Regions from separate parts of the Allokutzneria oryzae genome, predicted to be linked through region 2. Evidence: riboswitches for the same ligand, from Rfam matches in the RefSeq annotation. Region 2 holds a riboswitch; each other region holds the start of a gene.
What was found. A riboswitch is a leader RNA that binds a small molecule or an ion and turns the genes downstream of it on or off. The one in region 2 is predicted to bind thiamine pyrophosphate.
Positions count from the first base shown of each region.

Region 1 (9,999 bases), on a different contig from region 2:
GATGGCGCTGCGGCACCATCCAGGCCAAGAACCAGACCGTCCGCTACCCCCAGGGCACGGTCAACGGCATGACCCGCACCAACGCCTGCGCCGAGCCGGGTGACTCCGGTGGCTCCTGGCTGTCCGGCAACCAGGCCCAGGGCGTGACCTCCGGTGGGTCCGGCAACTGCACCTCCGGCGGTACGACCTACTTCTACCCGGTCAACCCGATCCTCTCGCGCTTCGGGCTGCGCCTGGTCACCAGCTGAACGAGCTGATCACGGGGAGGGGCCAGACCGCCGCCCTCCGGCGGCGCCTGCCCCCACGAAGAGCACCCACGGGAACCCTGCACCCGTGGGTGCTCTTCTTTGTGCGCTGCGTGCCCGAAGAGCGACCTAAGTGAGATGGATTAAAAACTTTTAGCCCAAAAGGGTGATAGCAGGGGTTCATATGTTGCACAGAGTCGCATAGCTTGCCGCCAGACGGGCTAAGGCTCGGTCCACCTGACGGAAGGACGACTCGGATGTCTCGACGCACCGCGACTCGTGCCCTCGGCGTCGCACTGCTTGTGACCGCTACCGCTGGTTCCCTCTCCGCGCCCGCCTTCGCGGTCGACAACACCTCGCCGAACGGCGCAGTCCTCTCCGCGATGCAGCGGGATTTCGGCCTCTCCGCTGAGCAGGCCAAGCAGCGCGTCCGCCAGGAGACCGACGCCGCCCAGGTCGCGGCCCGCGCCAGCGCGGACGCGAGCTACGCGGGCTCGTGGATCGAGTCCGGCAAGCCGGTCGTCGCCGTCTCCGACCCCGCCCGCGCCGACGCCGTCCGCGCCACCGGCGCGGAGGTCCGGGTCGTCCGCGGCAGTCGCGCCCAGCTCGACGGCGCCAAGGCCGAGCTCGACCGCCGCACCAGCTCCTCGCCAGCCGAGGTCGGCAGCTGGTACGTGGACGAGCCCACCAACTCCGTCGTCGTCACCGTCACCAAGGGCAAGCGCTCCGCGGCCACCGAGAGCTTCGTCGCCGAGGCCGCCAAGACCGGCCAGAACGTCCGCGTTGAGGAGACCGAGGGAGTCGCGGTCGCCACCAGTGACCTGGTCGGTGGCAACGCGATCTACATGGGTGGTGGCACCGCGGGCCGCTGCTCCGCGGGTTTCGCCGCGAAGACCTCCTCCGGCGAGCCGCGGCTGGTCACCGCGGGCCACTGCTCCAAGCCCGGCCCGGTCGTCGCGCTCGGCAACCTGGGCATCGGGGAGTTCGTGAACACGAACTGGAAGGACGGCAACGACTTCGCCGCCGTCGCCGTGAACCCGCTGACCTGGACCGTCCAGCCGCTGGTGAACCAGTGGGACGGCAACAACGTCACGGTGAAGGGCTCGGAGGAGGCCCCGCTCGGCGGCACGGTCTGCAAGTCGGGCTCCACCACCCAGTGGACCTGCGGCACCATCCGTGCCCGCAACGTCACCGTGAAGTACGGCCAGGCCGACGGCTCCACCGTGGTCGTGCGTGGCCTCACCCAGTACACCGCCTGCGTCGAGCAGGGCGACAGCGGTGGTTCCAACATCTCCGGCGACCAGGCGCAGGGCCTCACCAGCGGCGCGCGGCTGAAGGACGTCAACGGCAAGCTCCGCTGCTACGCCAACGCCGAGCCCGGCATGAACTCGGTGTCCTGGTTCCAGCCGATCAACGAGGCGCTGAAGGAGTACAGCCTCACGCTCGTCACCGGCTGAGCCGCTCCAAGACGGAAGGTTGCCCCAGCGCGCACTGGGGCAACCTTCTTCTATTGCGCTGTCTCGCTCAACAACCGGTTCACCTGTCCGACAAGAACCCGGAAGTCGGCAGGTGCCACCGTGAGCCATCCACGGAGTTCTTTGATCAGGTACCGTCCGTGCGCGGTATCGAAGTAGGACACCACGTGATCGCCTCGCCGCCGGATCCCGTTGCGCCCCAACACAGTCACGCCGAACTGTCCACTGCTGTGCCGGTCCTTGACCATCAACGCGAACTGTTCCGAGTCTTCAGTACGCACCCCAAGCCGGATGAGCTCGGAACAGAGCACGCTCTCCGAAGTACCGGCCACCGAGGCCGCCGTGGCGACGACATCACTCGGCACACAAACGGAACTGCCCGGCCCCGAAGAGGCTGCGGGCAACATTCCAACGGCAGCACGGCACATGTCGTACGGGCTGATCTCGGCGATCCGCACGCGATCGCCGCTGAGCACAGCGATCACAGCGTGCTCGTCGTCGGTCGCCGCCAGCGCCCGAACCATCGGCAGGCGCGCGTCCACTGAACGCGACGGCCGCGCGAGTACCCGTAGCGCGTGCTCCAAGCCGTCGGCGTCAATCCCGCTCAGTTCCTCCAGCGCCGCATGGACCACGGCCCGCCGCTGGGCCTCTTCGACACCAGCGGGCATGACCAGCAGCTCGGGCGGCATGTCCGGCAGGTCGAGCCGCTCCCACGCGACCTGAAAGGCCGACGCGGACATGCCGAACTCACGCTGAGTCTCGGTGAACACGGCTTACCTGTCGTCGGTGTGCTCGCCGATGACCGCCGGAGCGACCAACGGCAACTCACCGACGATGTCCTCGATGATCGAGTACTTCCGCGTGTGCTCGGAGTCCTCCTCGCGCTGCGCCTGACCGAGCGCGGACTGCATGAACGACTGCCCCGGCTTGCCGGAAGCACCACGTGCGACGGCGCCTTTACCCGCTGGCGCGTTGCGAGGTGCTGGCATGGCCTTGTTGTTCGGCCCGCCGACCGGGACACCGCTGGCCCCACCGGCAGACCTACCGACGCTTCCAAGCCCACCAGCGCCACCGAAACTGTTACCAGCCATGGGGATTCCGGCGAAACCGCCCGGCGTGCCAACCGCCCCGCCAGCGGTGATGGGTGACGCGCCCTGACCCATTACCGGCGGCGGTGTGACCGGCATCGGCGCGGCCTGCTGCTGCTCGACTCCGCCAAGATCGAGGTTTCCGCCGTGATCGTCCGGTACAGGAACCGCGTTGACGGACTGCTCGCTGGTGTAGCTGGTGTCGGTGCTGCCGCCCCGGAATCGAGGAGCTGGGCGGGAACCCCCGCCTCCGATGGGCGGACGCGGTGCGGGAACGGGCGCATCCGGCACGTCGACGCTGACCTCCGGCGGCGGGTTGTACGCGGTGAAACCGCCCACCGTCCCGGCGGAGCTCTTCGAGTAGGTCTCCATGACCTCGGCGGCCCGCAGGTGCGCCTGTTGCGCCACGGCCTCATGGACGTGCCGGTCAACGGGAATGGTGAGGAACCCCGCGAGTGACTTGATCAGTTCGCCGCCCGGCATCGGTGGCACAGGCTCTGGCTTGGGCATGCTGTTGCGCGCCTGCGCGTAGTGCCCCATCTGCGTCGTCGTCGACGAGCTCCGGCTCCTGGACGCTTCCCCGGCATGGCCCGCCCACGGCGAGAACTGCTCGATCCTGTCCGCCGCGGAGCTGGCCGCGATGCCCTCCCAGGAGATCTTGAGATCCCGGAGTCCCTGCTCCAGCCTGCTGCGGATGGCGACGAACTTCGCCTCCATCGCGCGATAGGTGGCTTCCGCGCTGTGCGCCCCCGCCACCCCCGGGCCGTTGTGGATGTCGTCGTAGAGCTTCTGGTGCGGAATCGCCAACCAGTTGATGTTGACGTCGAGTTCCTCGGTCATCACGTCCCCCTCAAGCCGTGTGGTTCCGTCAGCGCATCGCCATCAAGGTGGTGACCGCCGCTTCCGCCCCCTGTTTCGCCTTGGCGCAGACCTGCTCCCGCGTCAGGCGTTCCTTGTCAATACTCTTGTCGAACATCGTGTGCAGCACCTGTCCCTTGGCGACATCCACCACGATCGTGCAGAAAGGGTCGAGGTGAGAAGCGAGTGGGGTGAACATTTCACGAGCTCGAAAGCCGATGATGTCGAGATCGCGTAGTTCTGCGTTGATGTTCTTCTTGGCAAAAAAGTCGATTCCTGCGTTTTTGATCAAAGTGAACGAGAGACCTGATCGGTCGGCCCAGGCTGAGTAGTTGCATACGGAGCCGTTTTCAAACATCGTACTCGTCGCTGGTCGTCCTGGTGCATCGATAGCGAATGTGCGTTGCTGCTCGGATGTGAGCAACTGACACGGATCGACCTTGTCGAGTGGTAGATCTCGCGGGCGCTGTACGGTAGGCGGCGTGTCTTGTGGCGGCGATGCGTTGCCGCCGACGGCCTGTTGGCAAGCGGTGCAGATCATCGCGAGAGCGGCAGCGCTGGCAAGCGTTCGCGTCACTTTGTTGTCAAACACGTGCGCCACCGCGGAAGCTGGCTCGGTTGTTCGCCTCAAGCCTGCGGTAATGGGCCAACGTTGCCTCGAGTTTGTCGACTATTGCTGCTAGTTGATTTCGAAAAGCCTGTACAGCTCCCAGCGCGGAATCTGTGCCGTCCATGCCCTTGCGGCTGAGGACCTCGGCCACCTTTGCGCTCACCCTATCGGCGGCCATCGACAGGAACTGCAGCGTGCCCCGCGACTCCTTGAGCAGGTCGTCCACGTCGTCGCGTGCCTGTTTGAACAGGGCTATGGCTGCTGGGAGCTTGTCCCGGTCGACGTGGAGTCGGTTGGTCGCGACCGCGTAGGGCGATGGCGCGCCGCTTTGGTCATGGTGTTTCCCCCCGTTGTTGCCCATGGGCGGAGTGTAACAATGGTGAGTGCTTTCGCAAACGGTGTATGACCTGGTCGGGGGCAGATTGAGGGGAACTACCTAGATGGCGCTGATGGTCGGGCTGTCCGCTGCGGGTCATGTCCCCCTCAAGTGGTGTGGTTTCGTCAGCGCATCGCCATCAAGGTGGTGACCGCCGCTTCCGCCCCCTGCTTCGCCTTGGCGCAGACCTGCTCCCGCGTCAGGCGTGGTGTGTTACCTCTCTCGCTGAACATCGCGTGCAGAACCTGATCTTTGGCGGTGTCCACCACCACTGTGCAGAAGGCCCAGAGCTCGGGTGCCAACGGAGTGAACATTTCACGCGCCCGAAAGCCCCTGATGTCGAGATCACGCAGTTCTGCGTTGACGTTGTTCTTGGTGAAGAAATCAATCCCCTTGTTCTTTACCAAGGTGAACGAGACGCCGGTGCTCTGAACTTCGGACGAGTAGTTGCACACGGGTCCGTTGTCGAACGTTGGGCTCGTCTCCGGTCGCCCTGGTGCGTTGATCGCGAAGTCGCGTTGCTGCTCAGGCGTGAGCAGCTGACATGGAGCAACTTTGTCGAGCGGTAGGTCTCGCGGTCGCTGAGCAGGAAGAGGTGCGGAGGGCAATGTGGATGCCTCGCCGTCAACGAGCTGCTGGCAAGCGGTGCAGGCGATCGCCAATGTGACCGCGCTGACGAGCGTCCGCACTGTCTTGTCAAACATTCGTGCCACTGCGGATACCGTCTCGGTTGTTCGCCTCGAGCCTGTGGTAATGGGCCAGCGTCGCCTCGAGCTTTGTCACGATGTTTTTGAGCTGTGTGTGGAACTGTTGCATGGTTCCCAGTGCGGAGTTGGTCCCTCCCATCCCCTTGTGGTTCAGGACCTCGGCGACCCTTGTGCTCACCCGGTCGGCGGCCATCGGACGCATCTGGATGTTCCTGCCTGATTCGCTCAGCAGCTCATCCATCTCGTCGCGTGCCTGTTTGAACAGGGCTATGGCTGCTGGGAGCTTGTCCCGGTCGACGTGGAGTCGGTTGGTCGCGACCGCGTAGGGCGATGGCGCGCCGTTCTGGTCATGGTGTTTCCCCCCGTTGTTGCCCATGGGCGGAGTGTAACAATGGGGAGTGCTTTCGCAAACGGTGTATGACCTGGTCGGGGGCAGATTGAGGGGAATTACCTATACGAAGTCGGTGGCTTGGTCTCCGCCGTGCGCAAGCGGGATGCGAAGTGTTCGGCGGCCGCTTTGGGGTCGGCGGCTTCGGTGATCGCGCGGACCACCACCACCCGGCGGGCGCCTGATTCGATCACTTCGTCCAGGCGGGTCTCGTCGATGCCGCCGATGGCGAACCACGGGCGTTCGTGGTTGCGCTGCCCCGTGTGGCGGACGAGGCCCAGGCCCGCGGCGGGGCGGCCCGGCTTCGTCGGGGTCGGCCAGCACGGACCGGTGCAGAAGTAGTCGACGCCAGCCTCGTGGGCCGCGTGGTCGGACTGCTCGGGGTCGTGGGTGGAGCGGCCGATCGCCACGTCCTCACCGAGGACCCGCCTCGCCCATGCCACCGGCAGGTCGTTCTGGCCGAGGTGGAGGACGTCCGCTCCGGCGGCGAGAGCCACGTCGGCGCGGTCGTTCACCGCGAGCAGCGCGTCGTGGCGGGTGCACGCCTCCGCAAGGACCTCCAGCGCTTCGAGCTCCTGCTTGGCCTCCAGGTTCTTGTCCCGCAGCTGGATGATGTCCACTCCGCCCGCGAGTGCGGCGTCGGCCAGGTCGGCGAGGTCGCCTCGTTCCGTTCGCGCGTCGGTGCACAGGTACAGGCGCGCCGCCTGGAGCTTGCGGCGGATCTCCTTGCCATCGCGTAGGGGCATTCGGTCACAGTACAAAGCCGTGCCGGGGGAGCGGGTATGGTGGGAGGCGGTCCGCACGGGAGCCTGGAAAGACCGGGCTGAGAGGGAGTCTGGCGACTCCGACCGTCGAACCTGATCCGGGTAATGCCGGCGCAGGGAGCGTGAGGTCGTGTCCAGTGGTGCGCGTGGTTCGGTCGCCGTCGTGGGCGGTGGTGTCATCGGCCTGTCCGTGGCGTGGCGGGCGGCTTCGGCGGGGTTCGCCGTCACGGTGTTCGACCCCGCCCCCGGTGCGGGGGCTTCCGCTGTCGCCGGAGGCATGCTGGCGCCGGTCACGGAGGCGTGGCCCGGTGAGGAAACCCTGCTGGAGCTGGGATCGGAGTCGTTGCGGCGCTGGCCCGGCTTCGCCGGGGAGCTGGCGGCGGCGAGCGGAAGGGATCCCGGGCTGCGTGCTGAGGGCACGCTCGTCGTGGCCGTGGACGCCGCCGACCGGGCCGAGCTCACCGCGTTGGCGGAGTACCTCGGCACGCTGGGGCGGGACACGGAGGCGCTGACGGGGCGCCAGGTCCGCGCGCTGGAGCCCGCACTCGGGCCGTCTGTCCGAAGTGGACTGTCCGTCCCCGGGGACCTCGCGGTGGACAACCGGATGGTGCTCGCCGCGCTGCTGGCGGCCTGCGGGGAGATCGACCGGGCAGAGGTCGCCGAGGTCGGGCCTGGGACAGTGCGGCTCACCGACGGGGCCACGAGGGGCTTCGACACGGTTGTGCTCGCCGCGGGTGCGTGGAGCGGCCGGTTGTACGAGCCGTTGCGGCAGGTGGTGCGGCCGGTGAAGGGGGAGATCCTTCGCTTGCGCGCCACGAGGTTCACGGTTCCTCCGCCCACCAGGACCGTGCGCTGTTCGGTGCAGGGCAACCACGTCTATCTGGTGCCACGTGACGACGGTGGGCTGGTGGTGGGTGCGACGCAGTACGAAGCCGGGTTCGACACCGTGGTCACAGCCGGTGGGGTTCGCAACCTGTTGCGGTGGGCCGAACAGGTGTTGCCGTCGATCTCGGAGTACGAGTTCGTCGAATGCGCCGCCGGGCTTCGGCCGGGAAGCAAGGACAACTTGCCGTTGATCGGCGAGCTCGAACCCGGACTGCTTGTCGCGACAGGGCATCACCGCAACGGCATGCTGCTCGCGCCGATCACCGCCGACCTGGTGCTGTCCTGCTTGCTCGGCGAGAAACCGCCTACTGGAGGAGTGCTGTGAGGATTCGGCTCAACGGCAAGGAAACTTCGGTCGAAGTCGGGAGCACGGTGGCTGATGTGGTCGCGTCGCTCGGGGCACCGAGCTCCGGGGTGGCGGTCGCGGTGGACGGTGACGTGGTACCCCGGGGCGCGTGGGCGGAGACGCCCGTGCGTGACGGGGCGGTCGTGGAGGTTCTCACCGCGGTGCAGGGAGGTTGAGGCGATGTCGGACGACCAGCTGGTGATCGCGGGCCGTGAGTTCGGGTCCCGCCTGATCATGGGGACAGGCGGCGCGAGCAGTCTCTCCGTGTTGGAGCGGGCCTTGGTCGCCTCGGGGACCGAGCTGACCACTGTCGCGATGCGCAGGATGGATGCCGAGGGTGGTACCGGGGTGCTGGAGTTGTTGCGGCGCTTGGCGATCCAGCCCCTCCCGAACACCGCGGGCTGCCGCAGCGCCGCCGAGGCCGTGCTCACGGCGCGGCTGGCGCGCGAGGCGCTGGGCACGGACTGGGTGAAGCTGGAGGTCGTCGCGGACGAGGACACCTTGCTGCCCGATCCGCACGAGCTGCTGGATGCCGCGGAAACCCTTGTGGCGGACGGGTTCTTGGTACTGCCGTACAGCAACGACGATCCAGTGCTGGCCAGCAAGCTCCAGGACGTGGGCTGCGTCGCCGTGATGCCGCTGGGATCGCCGATCGGGACCGGGCTCGGCATCCGCAACCCGCACAACATCGAGCTGATCGTCTCCAGGGCGACGGTTCCGGTCGTCCTGGACGCGGGGATCGGCACGGCCTCCGACGCCGCTTTGGCCATGGAGCTGGGCTGTGACGCCGTGCTGCTGGCCACTGCCGTGACCAGGGCTCAGCATCCGGAGCTGATGGCCGCCGCGATGCGGGCCGCGGTCGAGGCCGGCCGTCTCGCACGGCGGGCCGGACGCATTCCCCAGCGGTTCTGGGCGCATGCGTCCAGCCCGGCCCGCGAGAGCTAGACCGTCAGCACCAGCTTTCCGGTGACCCGGCCCGCTTCGCCGAGCTCGTGCGCCTTGGCGGCCTCGGCGAGCGGGAAGGTCTGCTCGACGACGACGCGCAGCTTGCCCGCCTCGATCAGCTCGACCATCGCCTGGAGCTGCGCGTGGTCCGGCTCCACCAGTACGCCGGAGGCGCGGACCTTGCGCGTGGCGGCGGCCTCGGCGAGCTCGAGGGAGACCCCGCCCGCGACCGAGACGATCAGGCCCCCCTCGCGCAGAGTGCCGACCGCGGGTTCACCAGCGAGGTGCAGGACCAGGTCGACGTCGCTGACCGTCTGGTTCACGTCGACCTCGTGGTAGTCGATCGCCTCGTCGACGCCGATGGAGCGCAGGAAGTCGTGCTTGGCCGCGCTCGCGGTGCCGATCACGTACGCGCCGTGCGCCTTGGCGAGCTGCACGGCGAGGTGACCGACGCCGCCGGCCGCCGCCTGCACCAGAACCCGATGCCCCGGCTGGAGATCCGCCACGTCGAAGAGGATCTGGTATGCGGTGAGCCCGGCCAGTGGCAGCGCCGCCGCCTCCTCGTGGCTCAGCCCGGCGGGCTTGCGGACGAAGTGCCGTGACGGCGCGGTCACGTACTCCGCGTAGGCACCCGCCCTGCGCGGAAACCACGGCATGCCAAGGACTTCGTCGCCGACCTCGAGGTGCGAGGTGCCGAAGCCGACCTCCTCGACCACACCGGAGACGTCCCAGCCCAGGACCAGCGGCGGGTCGCCGAGGAACCACGCCATGCCCGCGCCGGAGCGGGTCTTCCAGTCGACCGGGTTGATCCCCGCCGCGCGCACCCGCACCAGGACCTCGGTCGGGGCGGGCTCGGGCCGGTCGGTCTCGATGACCTCCAGGACCTCGGGCCCGCCGAACCCCCGCTGCGACACCGCCCGCATCCGTGCTGCCATGGAACCGCTCTCCTCGTGTCTCGCCGAACGTCTTCCTGGAACACGGGAAATTCTGGGAGAGTTGGTTCCCAACCGCTAGAAGGCACTTGAAGGTGGTGTAGGTACCTGATGGAAACTACCTGTGAACAGCGAGGAGTGCTGCACAGCGTCTACCTGCGCGGGTGTCCGTCCCGGGACCTGCTCGAACTGATCGCCAACAAGTGGACCGCGCTGCTCGTCGGAGCGCTGGAGGAGGGGCCGAAGCGCTTCGGAGAGCTGCGCCGCCGGGTGGAGGGGATCAGCCAGAAGGTGCTGACGCAGAACCTGCGCACCCTGGAGCGCGACGGCATGATCACCCGCACCGTGTTCCCGACGACGCCGCCGAGCGTGGAGTACGC
Region 1 covers NZ_JBHLZU010000018.1:16,828-26,826, reverse strand. The annotation lists gene ACFFQA_RS19250 (S1 family peptidase) at 1-248, shown strand, start outside; gene ACFFQA_RS19245 (S1 family peptidase) at 503-1,702, shown strand; gene ACFFQA_RS19240 (ESX secretion-associated protein EspG) at 1,753-2,490, opposite strand; gene ACFFQA_RS19235 (PPE domain-containing protein) at 2,494-3,648, opposite strand; gene ACFFQA_RS19230 (DUF3558 domain-containing protein) at 3,677-4,258, opposite strand; gene ACFFQA_RS19225 (hypothetical protein) at 4,251-4,637, opposite strand; gene ACFFQA_RS19220 (DUF3558 domain-containing protein) at 4,778-5,356, opposite strand; gene ACFFQA_RS19215 (hypothetical protein) at 5,349-5,735, opposite strand; gene thiE (thiamine phosphate synthase) at 5,807-6,493, opposite strand; TPP riboswitch at 6,539-6,648, shown strand; gene thiO (glycine oxidase ThiO) at 6,642-7,721, shown strand; gene thiS (sulfur carrier protein ThiS) at 7,718-7,918, shown strand; gene ACFFQA_RS19195 (thiazole synthase) at 7,923-8,687, shown strand; gene ACFFQA_RS19190 (NADP-dependent oxidoreductase) at 8,684-9,610, opposite strand; gene ACFFQA_RS19185 (winged helix-turn-helix transcriptional regulator) at 9,731-9,999, shown strand, end outside.
Region 1: another riboswitch for thiamine pyrophosphate. It lies ahead of thiO (glycine oxidase ThiO); the one in region 2 lies ahead of ACFFQA_RS25460 (thiamine ABC transporter substrate-binding protein).

Region 2 (9,999 bases):
CTGGTGTTCACGGGCACCACGGAGTTCACCTCCCTGTCGGGCACCACGCTGTCCTTCGCGGACGGCATCGGCAGGGTCGGCGTCGCGGCACTGTGGGTGTGGCTGCAGATGGCGGCGGTGGCGGCGGTGGCGCTGGCGCTGTCCTCGTTCACCGACCACCCCCTGGTGGTGCTGGCGGCGACGATGGGCTCGCTGATCGTGTTCACCCTGCTGGGCACCCTCCCGGACCTGTCGTGGCTGCAACCGGCACTGATCACCACGGGCTGGACCTCGGCGATCGACGTGGTCCGCGACCCGATGGTGACGGCGACGCTGACGGAAAGCGGAGTGCGAGCGCTGTGCTACATCGCGATCGGCCTCTCCATCACCGTCGCCCGCATGGCCACCAAGGACACCTAACCCCGCCCCTTTCCGGCCATTCGCGGGCTTATGGACCTCTGAGGAGCTTGCGAGACGTCCATAAGCCCGCGAATGGCGGGGGGTCAGGTGATGAAGGCGATGCCGTCGGGGTCGAGGGTGAAGCGGGTGTGAGAGGTCAGGGCGGCGGTGACGGGAGCCGTCGCTTCGACCTCCGGGCCGGTGTCCAGGCGGACCAGCAGGCGCACGTGGTCGCTGCGGTGCACGCGTTGCAGGACTTCGCCGGTGAGCTGCCCCGCCGGGTCCGTGCGCAGCGCGCTCGCTCGCAGGCCGAGGCGGACCGGCCCGTCAACCACTCCCGGCGCGGGCACTGATCCCAGTGAGCTCGTGGCTCGACCGTCCGCCACGACTCCGTCCACGATGACCGTGCAGCCGAGGAACGCCGCCACCTCGGCGTCGGCGGGACGGCGCCAGACCTCGGCGGGCGTTCCGGTTTGGACCAGTTTTCCCTTGCGCATCAAGGCTACTCGGTCAGCCAGGGTAAAAGCCTCGTCGTGGTCGTGCGTCACCACGAGTGCGGTCGCACCCGCTCGGCGCAGCAGCACCGCCAGGTCCATCGCCAGCTGCTCGCGCAACGCCCGGTCCAGCGCGGACAACGGCTCATCCAGCAGCAGGAGCTTCGGCCGAGGAGCGAGGGCGCGGGCCAGGGCGACGCGCTGCTGCTCACCGCCGGACAGCTCGGTGGTTCGCCGAGCGCCATATCCGGGCAGTCCCACCAGCTCCAGAAGCTCGGCCACTCGCTCGGCTTGGTGCTTTCGGTCGACGCCGTGCATGCGCAGACCGAACGCGACGTTTCCCGCCACATCACGGTGCGGGAACAGTTGGCCGTCCTGGAAAACGAGCCCAAAACCACGGCGGTGGACCGGGACTCCGGCGAGGTCGGCACCGTCCCAGCTGACCGTTCCAGAGCTAGCGCGTTCCAGACCCGCGACCGCGCGCAGCAGCGTCGACTTACCGCAGCCCGAGGGGCCGAGCAGCGCGACTACCTCACCGTCCTCAATGGACATTTCCACATCGGACACAGCGGCGACAGATCCATAGTGGACGGTCAGATCCTTGAGCCGAAGGCCCATCAGAACTCCCCAAGGGCTTCGGTGCCCACCCGGACACGTTCGATCAGCGCCACCGCGACCACCGTGACGATCATCAGCAGCACACAGGACGCGTAGGCCATCTGCACGTTCAGCTCCCCCGGCCGGGAGATCAACCTGGAGATCGCGACCGGCAGCGTCGGCGCGTCCGGCTTCGCCAGGAAGCTCGTCGCGCCGAACTCGCCGAGCGCGACCACGTAGCCGAAACCGGTCGCCGCGAGCAGAGATCGTCCGGCGAGTGGGAGATCGACCTCGCGCCACACCCGCAACGGCGAGGCACCGAGCGACGCGGCGGCCTGGCGGAGGCGGTCGTCGATCGCGCGCAACACCGGCAGCACCATGCGCACGACCAACGGCATCACCACGAGGGCCTGCGCGAAGGGCACCAGGACCGGGGACGAACGAAGATCACCTGGAAGCGCGTCCATCGTGACGAGATAGCCGAAACCCACCGTCACCGCGGACACGCCGAGCGGCAGCATCAGCACCATGTCCATGGCTTCGGCGAGCCGTCCTTGCCTGCGCCGCAACTGGGACAGCACAACAGCAGCCAGGACTCCGAGCACCAGCGCGAGCAGTGTCGCGTCGAAGGCGGTCCGCAGCGAGTTCGTCGCGGCGTCCATTCCGGACACACCAAGCGTGGAGCGAGCCGCGTCACCGGCCAGCGCGGTGTACCCGGCAAGGCTCCAACCATCTCGTGTGGACAGTGATCGCACGACGAGCGAGAAGACCGGCAGCAGAAGAAGACCCACCACCGTGACCGCCACACCGACCACCGCCCACTCGCCACCTTCAGGGCGGCGAGCCGTCTCGGTTCGGCGGCGCAACGTCAGGGCCGTCTCGCGCTTTCGCCTCGCTACCGCTCCGACGAGCAGCGCACCAACGACAGCGGCGAGCTGGACCAGCGACAGGGCAGCAGCTCCGGGAAGGTCCAGCAGCTGCACGGTACGCAGGTAGATCTCCGTCTCCAACGTCCGGTGCTCTGCCCCACCCAGAACGAGAACCACACCGAAACTCGTTGCGCAGAACAGGAAAGCGACCGCCGCCGCCGAACCGATCGCAGGGGCGAGCGCCGGCAGGGTCACCGAAGTGAAGGCACGCCAACGGGAAGCCCCCAGCGCTCGCGCCGCGTCTTCGGCTCGACGGTCGAGGTTCGCCCACAGCCCACCCACTGTGCGCGCCACCACCGCGACGTTGAAGAACGCGTTGGCCAGCACGATCGCGATCACCCCACCATCGCCAAGCAGGGAACGAAACGCCATTCCGACAACCAGAGTCGGCAGGACGAACGGGATCGTGACGATCAGCCGCACGAGTCCTCGGCCGCGCACGGCACAGCGCGCGAGCAGATAGGCGATCGGAAGCCCTGCCACCAGGGCGACTGCCGTGGACGCCGCGGCCTGGCCGAGGGTGAACGCGACGAGGTCCCAGGTCTGGGGATCCGCGAGCACCTGGCCGACACCGGTCCCCCGCAGTCCGAGACCGAGGATCGCCGCGACAGGCCAGGCGAAGAACACGACCAGGAACAGCAGCGGAACTGCTGCTCCTACACCGAGAGCGACTTTGACGCGCACGTCAGCCCTGCACGACCGACCGCCACTGGGTGAGCCAGCGCTCGCGGTCCTTGTCGACCTGGTCCGCCGGTAGCTCCAGCGCCTTCGCCGGCAGCGGTGCGGCCTGCTGCCAGGACTGGGGCAGCGCAACGCCTTCACGAGTCGGGTAGACGTACATCTGCTCGGCGAGCTGGGACTGGACCTTCTCCGACAGCAGGAAGTCCACGACCTTGCGGGCACCTTCGACGTTCTTGGCGCCGCTGAGCACACCCGCGTACTCGACCTGCCGGTAGCAGCCACCGAGCAGGGCCTTGGTGCGCGGCTTGCCGTCCTGGCCGATCTCGGCGGACGGCGAGGACGCGTAGGACACCACCAGCGGACGCGGCCCCTTGCCCGCGGAGCCGGAGAAGTCCTGGTTGTAGCTCTCCTCCCAGCCACTGGCGACCTTGACGCCGTTGGCCTTGAGCTTGGTCCAGTAGTCGGCCCAGCCCTGCTCACCGAAGGTGGCGATGGTGGCGAAGAGGAACGCCAGACCGGGCGAGGAGGTCGCCGGGTTCTGCACGACGAGCAGGTCCTTGTAGCGCGGGTCGGTCAGGTCCGCCAGTGACGTCGGCTCGGGAATGCCGCGCTGCGCGAGGAAACCGGTGTCCATGTTGAGACACACGTCACCGACGTCGACAGCGCTGAGCCGGTCATCGCCGGGCAGGGCGTAGCGCTGCGCGCCCTTGGCGGCTTCGGGGCTGCGGTACGGCTGGAGCAGCCCCTGCGCGAGCGCCCGCGAGGCATACGTGGAGTCGATGCCGTAGACCGCGTCGGCCAGCGGGTTGGACTTGGTCAGCACGAGCTGGTTGGTGACCTCACCCGCGTCGCCCCGGCGGCTGACCTCGACGGTGATGCCGCTCTGCTTGGCGAACTCGTCCAGCACCTGCTGCGGCACGGCGAAGGAGTTGTGGGTGACGAGGACGACCTTGTTACCGCCGGTGTCCGTCCCACTGCCGCCCGTCAGCGAACATCCGCTGACCAGCGCGAGCACGAGTAGGGCTCCGAGTGTCTTGCCGCGCACTAGCTCCTCCTGGCCGTCGTCCGTGACCACGAGGCACCGCAAGCGGCGCGCACCTCCCTACACCGGCATGACCCGGATCAGGTTCGTACGGTCGAGGGCTGGGTGCCCTCCTCTCAGCCCGGCATACCGGGCTCCCGTGGCTCCCCCAGCGTACGTCGGACTCGCGCGCGGCGGGAGCCAGGACCACCATGGAGGCATGGCTGAGCTGCTGAACGAGGAACAGGTGACCGAGGCACTGAGCGCTCTCCCCCAGTGGCGCCAGGACGACGCCGCGCTGACCCGCACCGCGGAGCTGCCGAGCTTCACGGATGCGATCCGGGTGGTGAACCGCGTCGCGGAGATCGCCGAGAACGACAACCACCACCCGGACATCGACATCCGTTGGCGCACGCTGACCTTCCGCTGCTCGACGCATTCCGTGGGCGGGATCAGCGCGCTGGACGTGTCGTTGGCCAGGGAGATCGACGGCGTGCTTGAGGCGTTGGGCTAACCGCAGTCCACCACTGCGTCGGCCCAGTCGGCGTGGTCGAAGTTCTTGCCGTCGCCGCCGTCGGTGACGCGCAGCGTGAGTGTGCGAACTTCGATCACGCTGGCTGACAGCGGAACGGGCTGCCCGCCGGTGCGCAGAACCCCGGTCTCCGCCAAGACCTTTCCGTCGCCGAGCACCTGGAAGGCCGAAGAGCCGGGCGATGTCGTCTCGTCGTCCATGCCGACGACCGAAGAGAAAGCTGTGCACTTCCCGCCCAGGTAGACGGAGATCTCAGCGGTGGCGTGCGTTCCGAGCCCCTTCTCGTACTTGCGGCCACCGATGCTGATCTGGTTGCCATCGCCTCCGGCCGCGTCGTTGTTGGACCGGTCACGCTCGACGGGGCCATAGCCGTTGGTCTCGGTCTCGAACGAGAGATCGCTGACGTACGCACGGCCGTTGGGCGGGACGAAGCCGCGAACGGCCTTGGCGACATGCACGCGGCGAGCGAGCGCGGGGTCCCAGAACTCCGCGACGACGGGCAGCTCGAAGGTCCCCGGCTTGACGTTCGCGCCGACCTTGACCGTCCATTTGCCGGAGAGCGGCCGTCCTTGGCCGAGCGCGGGAGCGGTCACCGGCGCTCCCTGCACGGTCCAGCCCGCGGGTGCCTGCGGGGTCAGCACGACGTCGGTCACCGTCCTCGCGGAACGGACTTCGAAAGTGCCGGTGACCTCGAACGAGGTTCCTGCTGCCGCGTCAACGGTCGAGGTGGGCGTGATCGCCAGCGACGTCTCGGCGACCTGGCGCACGGGCTCGTAGCAGGTCAGCCTGCCGGGTGTGGCCGGACAGATCACGGCGCCGAAGCCGCCGTTGTCGTGCACGTCGATGTCGAGCGTCGCGGACGAGGTCTGGACCGAGGTGGTGCGCTGGACATCAACACGCTGCCCAGGACGCGGGTCACGGACGGTCTCGACGAGCCAGCGGCCCGGTCCCAGGAAGGCCAGCGGCGCACGGAGCGTGCGGGCACCGCCCGCCGCGACCCCGCCGACGAACCAGCGATTTCCGTTGCGGCGTGCGATGACGGCGTCAGAACCGGGATAGCCGCTGACGTACTCGGTCTGGTCCCACACGGTCGGCAGCTGGTTGAGGAACCGCAACGCCTCCGGGTACTTCTCGTACGCCTCCGGCTTGTCGGCGAAGTGCTGCCACGCGGACTCGTACGCGGCGGGCAGAGCGATCTCGTGGCCGATGGTGGAGACCTTGTTGCCGGTCTCCATGCGTCCAGGCGTGTAGTCCATCGAGCCGACAACGTTGCGCACGAAGGGGTGCACGGGATCGTTGTCGGGCTGCGGGTTCTGCTCCGCGCCGTGGATGGCCTCCATCGACATCACGTGCGGCCACGTCCTGGCGAGGCCGTGCGGGATGGTCGAGCCGTGGAAGTTGACCATGAGCTGCCGCTTGGCGGTCTCCGCGAGAATCGTGTCGTACCACTGGTACCGGGCCTGCGAGTCGGACTCCATGAAGTCGACCTTGACGCCCTTGACGCCCCAGTCCTTGACCCTGGCCAGCACCGTGTCGCGTTCCGGCTGGGTGTCGAGGCTGGTCCAGTGGAACCACAACAGGATGTCCACCCCCTTGGCCCGCGCGTAGCGGGCCAGCTCCGGCACCCACTTGTCGCTCCAGCCCTCGTCGACGAGCACGTAGGGCCACCCGTTGCGGGCGGCGAAGTCGACATAGGCCTTCTGCCGCTCGAAGTCCTTGGGGCTGGAGTGCTCGGAGAGCCAGGACCACGCGACCTTCCCGGGCCGCACCCACGAGGTGTCGGTGAAGCGCGCGGGTATGGCGAGGTCGTCGACCAGGGTGGACTCCGTGACAGCGCCGAGGTCGCCGACGATCGCTGTGCGCCAAGGGGTCTGCCCCGTCGAGCGGATCTGCTGGTCCTTGAGCGCGACGGCGTAGGTGCCGCTTCCGCTCTGGTGGCTCAGCGAGCTCCCGGCGTAGCGACCGTCTACATCGGACTCAGTGAGCAGCACGTAGTCGTCGCCGACCTGGAACAACGAAGGGTTGCCGTAGTCGCCGGTGGGTGCGGCGCTCGCGGTGGTCTTCTGCCGTTTGTTCTCGTGCTGGGCGTTGTACGGCATCAGCCAAGCAGTGGCGTCGCCGGGCAATGCGAAGGCAGAGGCTTCACCCGTGACCACGACATCACGTGCGCCCGGCAGCTCGTAGCGATAGGCGACTCCATCGGGCGCGGCCCGCACAACAAGATCCAGGCGCGTGTTTGCGGCTCCGGCGAAGGAAAACCGGGTCTCGTTCATCACGGCCGTCCGGTTGAGCCGCTTGCCGGTCGTCATCCGGTACTGCTGCGTGACGACACGGTTCTGCCGCCCGGTCGCGCGGAGCCCCTTGGTGAGATCGGCGGCCGTGGTGCGGATGCCGACCGGGGAGGGCGCGATGAGGAGCTTGCCGTGGCGCTCGACGGACAGCGCGACCGAGCCGGAGCCGGGATCGAGCTTGACCAGCGCGCTCACCCCGCCCGGGCCACGGACGGTCCAGGCGTTGTCCGGCGGGGCTGCCATGGCGGGCGAGGACAGCGACACCACCATGGCGGCCGTGACCGCCGAGGCGAGCAGGGGGTGTGCAGGGCGCAGGGGCATGGCAACTCCGTTGTCATCCGACCCAAATCAACAGCACTCACCACAAGCGAACATCAGTGCACTGCGCTGAGGCAAGGGGCCGGGCAGTTCATGACAAAACGCGCCAACGGCGGCTGAGTGACCAGCCACCGCCGGCGCGTCCGGGAGTTGCTGTATCAGCGGCGGAACGGACCCTTGACCTCGAAAGTCATCCCGTCGGTGAGCTCGCCGGTAAGGCCCTTCTGCGAGGAGAAGTACAGGCGGGTGCCGTCCGGGCTGAAGGTCGGCCCGGTGACCTCGGAGTTCGCGTGCTGGCCGATGAGGCGGCAGAACGGTGCGACCACACCCTTCGGCGTGATGATGCACATCTCCATGTTGCCGCCGTCCTCGGCGACGTAGAGGTCGCCGCTACCGGCCCGCGTGATGTTGTCGACGCCGTAGAGCACGGGCGGCTGCTGCGCCTGCTCAGCGCCGTTGTAGACCAGGCCGAGCGTGCTGTTGCGGGCGTCGTAGGTCCACACCCGGCTGTCCAGCGCGGTGGTGAACCAGCAGGTGCCGTTGGCGTAGAAGCAGCCCTCGCCGCCGACGAACTTCTTCATGCCCGGCACCTGGTAGCGGGTCTCGACCGGGTCACCGAAGGGGTCGGGCACCGGCTTCCAGGTGACCGGCCCGCTGGTCAGGTCGTCGGGCGCGCACAACACCTCGACGCGCCCCTCGGAGAGGTTCGGCCACGAGGTCGGGATGAACCGGTAGAACCCGCCGTCGAACTGGTCCTCGGTCATGTAGACGACCTTGCGCTCCGGGTCGACCGCGCAGGCCTCGTGCATGAAGGTGCCCATCGCGGGCCGCACGACCGCATTCTTCCGCCCCCACGGATCGGTCTCGTAGACCTGCCCGCGCGGCACCTCCTCGCACGAGAGCCAGGTGTTCCACGGAGTCGCGCCGCCGGCGCAGTTGGTGTCGGTGCCGTGCAGCACGCTGTAGGCGTCGGCGATGCTGCCGTCGGCGCGGAACTTGATCGCGCTCACGCCACCGAGCAGCCCCTGCGACTTCGGCAGCTCGCTGTTGGCGACGTAGATCCAGCCCGAGCCGTCACGGAAACAGGCGCCTGCGTCCGGCGCGCCCGGCCACACGTAGGAGGTCCCCGCCACCTTCTGCCCGGCGCGGCCGATCACCCGGCTCGTGAACCCGCGGGGCAACATCACCCCGTTGGCGTCGGCGGGCAGCAGGTCCCCGTACGGGCTGGGGCCCGGCTGGGCTCCCGCCGCGAGGGCTCCGTGCCATGACGCACCGCCGAAAGCAGCGGCGGCCGCGCCCACCACCGCTGCCCTGAGAAATCCTCGACGTTCCACTGCGAACTCTCTCCCCAGATTCGATGTCCGGCTTGTGCCGGACGATCCGAATCCTCACAAGAGAGCTCGCGCGGTCACCACACGTTTCAAAACCCCTGACGTGAAGGCGATTCAGGTCACACGTTGAAACGGAAGTCGACGACGTCGCCGTCGGCCATGACGTAGTCCTTGCCCTCCATGCGGACCTTGCCCGCCGAGCGGGCCGCGGCCATCGACCCGGCCTCGATCAGGTCGGCGAAGGACACGATCTCGGCCTTGATGAAGCCGCGCTCGAAGTCGGTGTGGATGACACCAGCGGCCTGCGGGGCCGTCCAGCCCTTGCGGATCGTCCACGCACGGGACTCCTTGGGCCCGGCGGTGAGGTAGGTCTGCATGCCGAGGGTGTGGAACCCGGCGCGGGCCAGCGAGTGCAGGCCGGGCTCCTCCTGGCCGATGGTCTCCAGCAGCTCGCGGGCGGACTCCTCGTCCAGCTCCAGCAACTCGGCCTCGACCTTGGCGTCGAGGAACACCGCGTCGGCGGGCGCGACCAGCTCGCGCAGCTCCTTCTTGCGGGCCTCGTTGGTCAGCACGCTCTCGTCGGCGTTGAAGACGTAGAGGAACGGCTTGGTGGTGAGCAGGTTCAACTCGCGCAGCTCGGCGAGGTCCACCTCGGCCTGCGCCGCGAAGAGCGTGCGGCCGCCGTCGAGGATCTCCTTGGACTTCTTGGCCGCCTCCAGCGCGGCGCGGCGGTCCTTCTGGACGCGCGCTTCCTTCTCCAGGCGGGTGATCGCCTTCTCAAGGGTCTGCAGGTCGGCGAGGATCAGCTCGGTGTTGATCGTCTCGATGTCGGAGACGGGGTTGAACGCGCCGTCCACGTGGATGACGTCCGGGTCCTCGAAGACGCGGACGACCTGGCAGATCGCGTTCGCCTCGCGGATGTTGGCGAGGAACTGGTTGCCGAGCCCCGCGCCCTCGGAGGCGCCGCGCACGATGCCGGCGATGTCGACGAACGACACGGTGGCGGGCACGATCCGCTCGCTGCCGAAGACCTTCGCGAGCTGGTCGAGCCGCGCGTCGGGCAGCGGGACCACGCCGACGTTGGGCTCGATGGTGGCGAACGGGTAGTTCGCGGCGAGCACGTCGTTGCGGGTCAGCGCGTTGAACAGGGTGGACTTGCCCACGTTGGGCAGCCCGACGATGCCGAGGGTGAGACTCACGACCAGGCAGTCTAGGTGGCGGCCCCGGCCGTCCGGTCACTGGTGCTCGTACCCGGTGGGGACCCCGCCGTAGCTGAAACGGGTTCCCCCCACCCCGCTCCGCGACATTGCCCCCGCCACCCCACTCGCGGAACCCTGTACATCGGGGGACCCCTGTGGTGCGAGGGTGGCTTTCGCACGGTGAGCACGGGGCGATCGCCGCGGCCGATTTCCGCCAGCCGGTGGCCG
Region 2 covers NZ_JBHLZU010000020.1:221,668-231,666, reverse strand. The annotation lists gene ACFFQA_RS25475 (ABC transporter permease subunit) at 1-399, shown strand, start outside; gene ACFFQA_RS25470 (ABC transporter ATP-binding protein) at 483-1,490, opposite strand; gene ACFFQA_RS25465 (ABC transporter permease) at 1,490-3,082, opposite strand; gene ACFFQA_RS25460 (thiamine ABC transporter substrate-binding protein) at 3,084-4,124, opposite strand; TPP riboswitch at 4,162-4,272, opposite strand; gene ACFFQA_RS25455 (4a-hydroxytetrahydrobiopterin dehydratase) at 4,321-4,614, shown strand; gene ACFFQA_RS25450 (NPCBM/NEW2 domain-containing protein) at 4,611-7,244, opposite strand; gene ACFFQA_RS25445 (alkaline phosphatase PhoX) at 7,400-8,575, opposite strand; gene ychF (redox-regulated ATPase YchF) at 8,692-9,771, opposite strand.

Region 3 (9,999 bases), on a different contig from region 2:
CGGGCAGTCGGTTGTGCCGCTATATGGGTTTTGTCGACACCCGCCAGAACGTCGACACCGGGCCGACTCCCGCGCCGAGCGGGTAGGAGTGCGCCACCGCGCGCTGCACGAACCGCTTCCCGAAACGGACCGCATCCAGCACGGACGCGCCCCGTGCCAGCGCCGAGGTGATCGCCGAGGCCATGGTGTCGCCGCCGCCGTGGGTGTGCGGGGTGTCGAACCGCGCGCCGGGCAGCTCGTAGAACTCGGTGCCGTCGAAGAGCAGGTCGACGCACTCGGGGTCCTCGGTGAGGTGGCCGCTCTTGATCAGAGTCCACTGTGGACCCAATGCGTGCACGGCGCGCGCCGCGTCGGCGAGCTGGTCGCGGGTGCGCACGTCGACACCGGTGAGCAGCCGCACCTCGTCCAGGTTCGGTGTCACGAGCGTCGCCATCGGGAAGAGCTCGTCCCGCAACGCGTCCAGCGCGTCGGCGTGCAGCAGCGGGTCGCCGTGCATCGACGCCGCGACCGGGTCGACGACGAAGGGCGCCGCGGCGTCACGGCCGATCCCGGCCTGGTGGCACGCCTTGGCGACCGCCCGGATGATCGACGCCGATGCCAGCATCCCGGTCTTCGCCGCGTCCACCCCGATGTCGCTGGTGACCGCTTCGATCTGCGCGGCGACCGTCTCCGCCGGGATCTCGACGAAGCTCTTGACCCCCAAGGAGTCCTGCACGGTGACCGCCGTGACCGCGGTCATCCCGTGCACCCCGCAGGTCAGGAACGCGCGCAGGTCGGCGTGCATGCCCGCGCCGCCCGCCGAGTCCGATCCCGCGATGGACAACGCGCGCGGCGGTGTCTCCCAGGTCGCGCCCGAACACAGGGCGCGACCCGGGAGGCCGGGTTGGTTCACGGGTTCACCACTGGTAGGTACACCCTGCCGCCCTGCTCCTCGAACTCGTCCGCCTTCTCGCGCATCCCGGCCTCGATGGCCTCCACAGTGGACAAACCGTGCTCCTCTGCGTACTTGCGGACGTCCTGGGTGATCTTCATCGAGCAGAACTTGGGCCCGCACATCGAGCAGAAGTGCGCGGTCTTGGCGGGCGCGGCCGGCAGCGTCTCGTCGTGGAAGGAGCGCGCGGTGTCCGGGTCGAGCGAGAGGTTGAACTGGTCCTCCCACCGGAACTCGAAGCGCGCCCTGGACAACGCGTCGTCGCGCTGCTGCGCCTTGGGATGCCCCTTGGCCAGGTCGGCGGAGTGCGCCGCGATCTTGTAGGCGATCACGCCCGCCTTTACGTCGTCGCGGTTGGGCAGGCCGAGGTGCTCCTTCGGCGTGACGTAGCAGAGCATCGCCGTGCCGTGCCAGGCGATCTGCGCGGCTCCGATCGCGGAGGTGATGTGGTCGTAGGCGGGTGCGATGTCCGTCGCGAGCGGGCCGAGCGTGTAGAACGGCGCCTCACCGCACAGCTCCTCCTCCAGCCGGACGTTCTCGGCGATCTTGTGCATCGGCACGTGGCCGGGCCCCTCGATCATCACCTGCACGTCGTGCGCGCGGGCGATGTGGGTGAGCTCGCCGAGCGTGCGCAGCTCGGCGAACTGGGCCTCGTCGTTGGCGTCGGCGATCGAGCCGGGCCGCAGCCCGTCACCGAGGGAGAAGGTCACGTCGTAGGTGCGCAGGATCTCGCAGAGCTCCTCGAAGTGCGTGTAGAGGAAGCTCTCCCGGTGGTGCGCCAGGCACCACGCCGCCATGATCGAGCCACCCCGCGAGACGATGCCGGTGACCCGGCGCGCGGTCAGCGGCACGTACCGGAGCAGCACGCCGGCGTGCACGGTCATGTAGTCCACGCCCTGCTCGCACTGCTCGACCACGGTGTCCCGGTAGACCTCCCAGGACAGCTTCGCCGGATCGCCGTCGACCTTCTCCAGCGCCTGGTAGATCGGCACCGTGCCGACCGGCACGGGGGAGTTGCGCAGGATCCACTCGCGCGTCTCGTGGATCCGCCTGCCGGTGGACAGGTCCATGATGGTGTCAGCGCCCCACCTGGTCGCCCACACCATCTTCTCGACCTCCTCGGCGACCGAGGAGGTCACCGCGGAGTTGCCGAGATTGCCGTTGATCTTCACGAGGAACCGCTTGCCGATGATCATCGGCTCGGTCTCCGGGTGGCACCGGTTGGCCGGGATCACCGCACGGCCGATGGCCACCTCGTGCCGGACGAGGTCCACGTCGACGCCCTCGCGCGCCGCGACGTACTCCATCTCGCGGGTGACGATGCCCGCCTTGGCGTACGCCAGCTGGGAAACCGCGCCGTTGACCGGCTCGCGCGCCGCGATCCACGGCGCGCGCAGCCCGGGAAGTCCACTGTGGACGTCGATCTTCGTTTCGGGGTCGGTGTAGGGCCCCGAGGTGTCGTAGATGTCCAGGTGCTCGCCGTTGGTCAGTTCCACCCTGCGCTGCGGGATCCGCAGTCCGCCAGGGGTTTCGGTGTAAACCTTGCGCGATCCGGTGATCGGACCGGTTGTCACGGTCGGACTGACAGAGCTGTCGGCGAAAGCCGTCATGGCGAATCCTCCCTACGCCGGCATTACCCGGTACAGGTTCAGGCGGTCGGCGGCGCCGGGAGTTGTCCCAGCCGCCCTCTCAGCCCGCTTCGCCGCGAGCTCCCGCGTTCGGTGTGAAGTTGTGCTCCTCGGTGCCCGAGGCTAACCACAGCCGCGCCGCCCTGCCAGACCCGGGCCGGGTTTCCGCTGGTCGCCTCGTGGAATTCCGCCGAAACGACCAGCGGGCGCGCTCAGTGACCGAACGGGTCCTCGACCTCGCCCGGCATCCAGGACAGCCCGGGAACGCCCCAGCCGTTGCGCTTGAGCATCCGCTTGGACTCCTTGGCGTGCCTGCCGACCAGCCGGTGCAGGTACAGGAAGCCGTCCAGGTGGTCGGTCTCGTGCTGCAGGCAGCGCGCCAGGAAGCCGGTCGCCTCGACCTCCACCGGCTTGCCGTCGCCGTCGAAGCCGGTGACCTTGGCCCACCGCGCGCGGCCGGTCGGGTAGGACTCGCCGGGGGCGGACAGGCAGCCCTCCCAGTCGTCGTCCGGGTCCGGCATGGTCTCCGGGCGCTCGGAGGTCTCCAGCACGGGGTTCACCACGACGCCGCGGTGCCGCTGACCCTCGTCGTCGGGGCAGTCGTAGACGAACAGCCGCAGGTCGACGCCGATCTGGTTGGCGGCGAGGCCGACCCCGTTCGCCGCGTCCATCGTCTCGTACATGTCGTCGATGAGGGTGCGGAGCTCGTCGTCGAAGGTCTCGACGGGGCGGGTCGGGTTGTGCAGCACCGGGTCGCCCGCGATCCGGATCGCGTGAATGGCCATGCGCGAAACCCTAACGGCGTGTCTCGCCGTGACGCGCCGGGTTGTACCCGAGCCAGTGTCGGTCCCTCGTGATGTAATGGAAGTCCTGGAAATCACATCTCTGTGATTACCGCTGGCCGAGGAGATCCCGACCCTGGGGACGAGGAGCAGGATGGACGCCGAGTTGAGGGCCCAGGCCCGCGACCAGGCCACTTCCGCGCCGGGAACCGGCGGCCTCAGTGCCAGGGAGCACGAGATCCTGGCCTTCGAGCGGCAGTGGTGGAAGTACGCCGGCGCGAAGGAGCAGGCCATCCGGGAGCTGTTCGACATGTCGGCGACCCGGTACTACCAACAGCTCAACGCGCTGATCGAGAAGCCTGAGGCGCTCGCGGCCGACCCGATGCTGGTCCGCAGGCTCCGCCGGTTGCGCACCGGCCGCCAGCGAGTCCGCTCCGCCCGCCGCCTCGGCCTGGATCCACGCTGAGCACCGCGAAGAAGTGCCGCACTAGGAGGCAGCTGAGATGAGTTCGGTCGAGCCGCCAAGCGCACCCCGCCCCCTGTGGGTGGCCGGGGTCGTGGCGCTCGGGGTCGCCGCGGTCGCGCTGGCGTTCGGCGTCTTCTCCCTGTTCGGCGGGGACACGCCAACCGACCCGCTCGGTCAGCAGACGACCACGACAGCCGAACCGGCGCCGGTGACCACACCGCCTCCCGCGGTGACGACCACCCAGGCGCCGCCGGTGACCACCACGTCGCAGGCGACGACACCGTCGCCGACAACGACCCAGGCCCCGCCCACCACCAGCTCCAACAGCGGCGGCGGGGGCGGCGTCCCGGCGAAGCCGCGCACCGGCATCCGGGTCTACAACAACAGCACCATCCCCAAGCTCGCCGACCGCGCCGCCCAGGACATCCGCGAGGCGGGCTGGACGGTGGACGCGGTGGACAACTACCCGCACGGCGTCATCTACACGACGACGGTCTACTACACGCCCGGCTCCGACGAGGAGACCACGGCGCGCGGGCTGGCCAGCGAGTTCGGCATGCGCGTCGAACCCCGTTTCGACGGCATCAAGGACGCGAAGGCCGGTGTGATAGTGATCGTGACGAAGGACTACAAGCACGCCGACAGCGCCAAGTAGCCACCCACGACGTGAAGCCCGGCCCCGGACACCTCGGGGCCGGGCTTCCCCGTGTCAGGGGCGGTGCGCGGCGGCGTAGGACTCCAGGGCCGCCAGCTGCGCCGGGTCGAGGGAGGGGCGCACGGACTCGCGGGCCCGGTTCAGGTGGGCCAGGCCGACCTCCGCCGCCGCCAGCGACTCGCGCATCGCGGTCAGCGCCGCCTCCCGGATCAGCGCGGAGCAGTCCGCCGCCGAGTAGCCCTCCAGCTCCTCGGCCAGGCTCACCAGGTCCACGTCGTCGCCCAGCGGGGTGTGCTTGGCGGCCGACTTGAGGATCTCCGCGCGGGCCGCCGCGTCCGGCGGCGGCACGTAGACCAGGCGCTCCAGCCGACCCGGCCGCAGCAGCGCCGGGTCGATCAGCTCGGGCCGGTTGGTCGCGCCGACCACCACGACCTCGTTCAGCGGTTCCACGCCGTCCAGCTCGGTCAGCAGCGCGGCGACCACGCGGTCGGCGACTCCGGAGTCCGACGACTGGCCGCGGCGCGGCGCGAGCGCGTCCACCTCGTCCAGGAACAGCATCGCGGGCGCCGCCTCGGCCGCTCTGCGGAACAGCTCCCGCACCGCGCGTTCGGACTCGCCGACCCACTTGTCGAGCAGCTCCGCGCCCTTGACCGACATCACGTTGAGCTGTCCGGTCCCGGCCAGCGCGCGCACCAGGAAGGTCTTGCCGCAGCCGGGAGGGCCGTAGAGCAGCACTCCGCGTGGAGGCTGAACACCAAGGCGCGCAAAGGAGTCCGGGTACTGCAACGGCCACAGGACCGCTTCGGTCAGCGCCTGCTTCACCTCGGTCATGTCGCCGACGTCGTCCAGGGTGAGGCCGCCGGTGGACAGGTTGTCCGAAGTGGACATCGAGATCGGCCGCACCGTCTCCAGCGCGCCGAGCAGGTCCTCCTGGCCGATCCTGGGCTCGTCGGAGTCGCGCTGCCGCAACGCCGCCCGCACCGCGGCCTCACGTCGCAGCGCCACCAGGTCGGCCGCGACGAAGCCGGGAGTGCGGTCGGCGACGGCCCTGAAGTCGATGCCGTCCTCAAGGGGCGCGTCACGCAGCAGGACCCGCAACAGCTCGGTGCGCACCGGCCCGTCCGGCAACGGCAGGCTCAGCTCGCGGTCGATGATCTCGGGGCTGCGCAGCTTGGGGTGCACCGACTCCGCGGCGGCGGTCGTGGCCACGACGGCGAGCTTCGGGGTCTGGATCGCGGCGCGCAGCGCGTCGAGGACCACAGTGGACAGTGGGGGCGGGTTGTTCGCGGGCAGCAGTGCCTCCACATCGGACACCAGCAGCACACAGGCGGTACCGCTGCGAGCGGCCGAGACCGCGGCGTTGATCGCGTCGTGCGCCCGCTGCGACGCCGTCGCCGGTTCGAGCGCGGCGGCGCTGGGCGCGACCAGCTCGACGACCTCGGCCTCCACCGCGGCGGCCACCGAGCGCACCAGCGTCGCCTTGCCGACCCCGGACGGACCGGAGACCAGGACGCCGAGCCGGGACTCCGCGCCGAGCTTCGCCAGCAGCTCCGGGCGCCGGAACGCCAGGTCGAACCACTCGGTCAACCGGCGCACCGCGTCCTTGGCGCCCGCCAGGTCCGCCAGGGCGAGCGCGGGCTCGGCCTCCGCCTGCTGGGCGACCGGAGCGGGCGCGGAGGCCATCACAGCGGGAGGCAGCGCCGCGGTCCGCGCCCCGTCCCGCCAGCCGACCACGGTCGCGGGCTGCACGGCGACCACACCGGGCGGCTCGACCCCGGTGACCGTGAGCAGCTCGTTGGTCCACGTCATGCCGATCGCCAGCGACAGCTTGCGGCGCGCGGTGCTCACATCGGAGCCGGGCGGTGGCGCGAGGTCCTGCGGCAGCAGCGACACGGCGTCCCCGACGGTGAGCACCTTGCCCATCAACGCCAGCCGCAGGGTCTCCGGGGTGAGCGAGGCCGAGGCGAGCTGCGATCCCGCCACGGTCACCGACCGCGCCGTGGAGACCTCGACCGGGGCGACGACGACCTCGGAGTCCTCGGTGAGACCGAGGTTGGACATGGTGATGTCGTCGACCAGGACGACCCCGGGCGAGTGCGACCCGTCCGACGCGGCGGCCAGCGCGGCGGTCTCCCGCGTGCCGGTCAGCCGCACGGCGTCCCACGCCCGCAGTCCCAGCGCGTCGAGCACCTCGGGATGCAGCCGGACGACGCCCCGGCGGGTGTCCAATGCGGACGGGGACAACCGGATGGTCAGCGTGATCACGCCGCAGACCCTACGCCGCACCGATCGCCATTCGCGGGCTTATGGACCGCTCCGGAGCACCGAAAGAGTCCATAAGCCCGCGAATGGCCGTCAGTCGCGGCGGTCGCGGCGGAGGCCCAGGCGGCGCCAGCTGGTGCGGGACGCGGGGCCGGGGCCGGTGGTGCCGTTGCGGCGGGGGAGGCGGGGCAGGCGGATCGCCGCTCCCGCGACGCGACGGCGCAGCGGCGGGCGCAGGCCGAGGCGGCGGGTGCTGCGGGCGCCGCGACGCAGCGCCCTGCGCTCCGCGGGCTCCACGTCCCACGCCTCCGGGTGCCTGGACAGCCAGTAGTAGCGGTAGACCGCGTACGGGATGTGCGCCAGGTACAGCGCCACCACGACCGCCAGCATCAGGAACGGGTAGGTCAGCAGCGCGGCCCCGGCGATGCCGATGATCACCAGCACCGGGGCGATCGCCTTGGCAGGGATGCGCAGCTTCTTCAGCGACAGCGTGGGAATCCGGCTGATCAGCAGCATCGCCACCAGCAGGGTCCACACCAGCAGCACCGGCTTGGTCGACCACCAGCCCTCACCGGCGCCCAGCGTCACCACCAGCGGCAGCAACGCCAGGACCGCCCCCGCGGGCGCGGGGACGCCGACGAAGAACTCCTTGGTGAAGGAGGGCTGCTCGGTGTCGTCGAGCAGGGTGTTGAAGCGGGCCAGCCGCAGCACCATGCACACCGCGAACACCAGCGCGACCAGCCAGCCGGTGCGCTCCCCGTCCCAGCCCCAGATGAACAGCACGATGGCGGGGACGACGCCGAAGGAGATGCCGTCGCACAGCGAGTCCAGCTCGGCGCCGATCTTGCTGGTCGCGTCGAGCATCCGCGCCAGCCTGCCGTCGAGGCCGTCGAGCACCGCGGCGACGCCGATCGCCAGCACCGCGGCGCTGTACTCCTTGTTCAGCGCGAACTGGATCGCCGAGAGTCCCGAGCACAGCGCGAGGATGGTGATCGCGTTGGGCAGCAGCCGCACCCCCGGCGCGGTGCGTGCGTCCACTTAGGACTCCGCTCCTGGCAGCCGGCCGAGCACGGTCTCGCCGCCGATCGTCTTCTGGCCGGGCTCGACCAGCACCTCGCTGCCCTTCGGCAGGTAGACGTCGACCCGGGAGCCGAAGCGGATCAGGCCGTAGGTGGCGCCCGCGGCGGCCTGCTGGCCCTCCTCGACGAAGCAGACGATCCTGCGGGCGATCAGCCCGGCGATCTGCACGACCGCGATCTGGTGCCCGTCCCCGGTCCGCAGCAGCAGGCTGTTGCGCTCGTTGTCCTCGCTGGCCTTGTCCAGGTCAGCGGAGAGGAACTTGCCGGGGCGGTAGGAGATCCTGCTGACCTCACCGGTGGCGGGCATCCGCTGCACGTGCACGTCGAAGATCGACAGGAACACGCTGACCCTGGGCACCGGCTCCGAGCCGAGGCCGAGCTCGGCGGGCGGGACGGCGGGGCCCACCGTGGAGACCGTGCCGTCGGCAGCGGAGACCACCAGGCCGGGCCGGGTCGGGGTGACCCGCTTGGGCTCCCGGAAGAACCAGGCGCACCAGGCGGTCACGACCATGCCGATCACACCGGCACGGCGGGAGAACCGCCTGATCAGGAATGTGGCGACGGCCGCGCCCAACACGAACGGCCGGCCGGCGGGGTGCATGGGGGGAACCGTGCTGCGGGCGAGTTCGACAAGGTGTGCGAGCGGGCCCGAACGTTCTTCCGCGGTCATCGTCAGGTGATCCGTGATCCTCGGCCGTGAAGAGAGCTGAATGGACTCTTCACCGTACGCCAGCGGCCCGCCCGGCTCACCTGCGGGACTGCACCAGCCGGACGATCATGAGCAGCAGGATCGAGCCCAGCGCGGCGACGCCGAAGCTGCCGAAGCTGAACTCGAAGTCCCACCGCTCCCCGGTCAGCAGCTTGTAGACCAGGCCGCCCAGCGCCGCGCCGACGATCCCGACGACGATGCTGAACAGGCAGCCGAGCGGGCGCCGGTCACGCCCGCCGACGACGAGGTTGGCCGCCCAGCCCGCGAGCGCGCCGAAGATGATCCACGAGAGGAAGCTCACGCCGTCAGCCTACGGGCGCGGGACCCGCCTGTGGGGCCACGCCGCCCCGCGCCGCGAAGGACTGCTGGACGAAGCCGGTGAGGCACTCGAACGCCTCGTCGGTGGCGCCCCGCAGCTCGACCTGGCTGCCGTCGGCGAGGACCAGGTTGAGCCGGCCGCCGCCGCTGAGGAACTTCTTGTCCGTGGCGTTGACGATCTGCTCCGCGCCGATCCACCGCGCGTTGGGCAGCCCGCGGTTCTCGCTCGCGGACGCCTCGACCAGCGGGGTCAGCCGCTTGCGCCGGATGCCAGCGCCGACGCCGATCCGGTCGCCGGACTGCTCCTTGAGCACGGTCCCGAACGGCAGCCGGAGCAGCAGCAGCCCGGTGTCGTAGGCCAGCAGGTCGTGCCAGGTGTTGCGCCCGATGGTCACCTGCGTGCCGAAGACGTGGGTGAGCTGCGGCTCACCGCTGATCTTCGGGTCGTCCGCGCTCGGCCAGCGCACGTACCCGAACGGGACGCCGAGGGCGGTGAGCCGCTCCCACAGCTCGCCGACCTTGGCCGGGTCGTGCGCCGCGGGCGCGACCAGCTGCTCGGCGTCGAGCTCCGAGCCGTCGTCCAGCCGCAGCACCCAGCCACCGCCCCAGTTCAGCTCGTGCCGCGCCCTGCCCTCGGCCAGCAGCGCCGCCACCACCACGTCGGCGAGCAGCTCGGTGGCCACCGAGCGGGCGGCCCTCGGCACCTCCTCGAAGGGGATGGTCGGCTTCAGCAGCGGCTTGACCAGCTGCTCGACCTGGCCCCGGCCCAGGGCCTTGAGGATGTCGCCGAGCACACCGCGCGGCGCGACCTGGCTGTCCGCCGCGGCCTTGGCCAGCATCGCCGCGCCCCGCTCCGCCGACCGGGCCCCGGCGAGCCGGACGATCTCCGGCCACTGCGCGCGGGGGCCGAGGCCGTCCACCAGCAGGGCGCCCTCCACGAGGGGGACGCTGTTCTGCGGGTCGTGCAGCAGCGACCACGCGGGCCGGTCGTCGCCGGGCGCCGGGCGGTCGGCGAGGCGGGTGATCGTCGAGATCCGCTGGCGGATCGGCGGGTGGCTGTCGAACAGCGAGGTGGACTCGGCGTCCAGCAGCTGCTCCTCGGCCTGGGCGACCCACTCCTTCTGGTTGGGGTGCAACAGGAACGCGCGATAGCCCAGCAACAGGTCCGG
Region 3 covers NZ_JBHLZU010000018.1:4,811-14,809, reverse strand. The annotation lists gene thiD (bifunctional hydroxymethylpyrimidine kinase/phosphomethylpyrimidine kinase) at 20-892, opposite strand; gene thiC (phosphomethylpyrimidine synthase ThiC) at 889-2,541, opposite strand; TPP riboswitch at 2,532-2,657, opposite strand; gene ACFFQA_RS19160 (peptide deformylase) at 2,772-3,344, opposite strand; gene napA (nucleoid-associated protein NapA) at 3,496-3,807, shown strand; gene ACFFQA_RS19150 (LytR C-terminal domain-containing protein) at 3,845-4,462, shown strand; gene ACFFQA_RS19145 (AAA family ATPase) at 4,517-6,727, opposite strand; gene pssA (CDP-diacylglycerol--serine O-phosphatidyltransferase) at 6,818-7,762, opposite strand; gene ACFFQA_RS19135 (phosphatidylserine decarboxylase) at 7,763-8,473, opposite strand; gene ACFFQA_RS19130 (GlsB/YeaQ/YmgE family stress response membrane protein) at 8,550-8,813, opposite strand; gene ACFFQA_RS19125 (M48 family metallopeptidase) at 8,818-9,999, opposite strand, start outside.
Region 3: another riboswitch for thiamine pyrophosphate. It lies ahead of thiC (phosphomethylpyrimidine synthase ThiC); the one in region 2 lies ahead of ACFFQA_RS25460 (thiamine ABC transporter substrate-binding protein).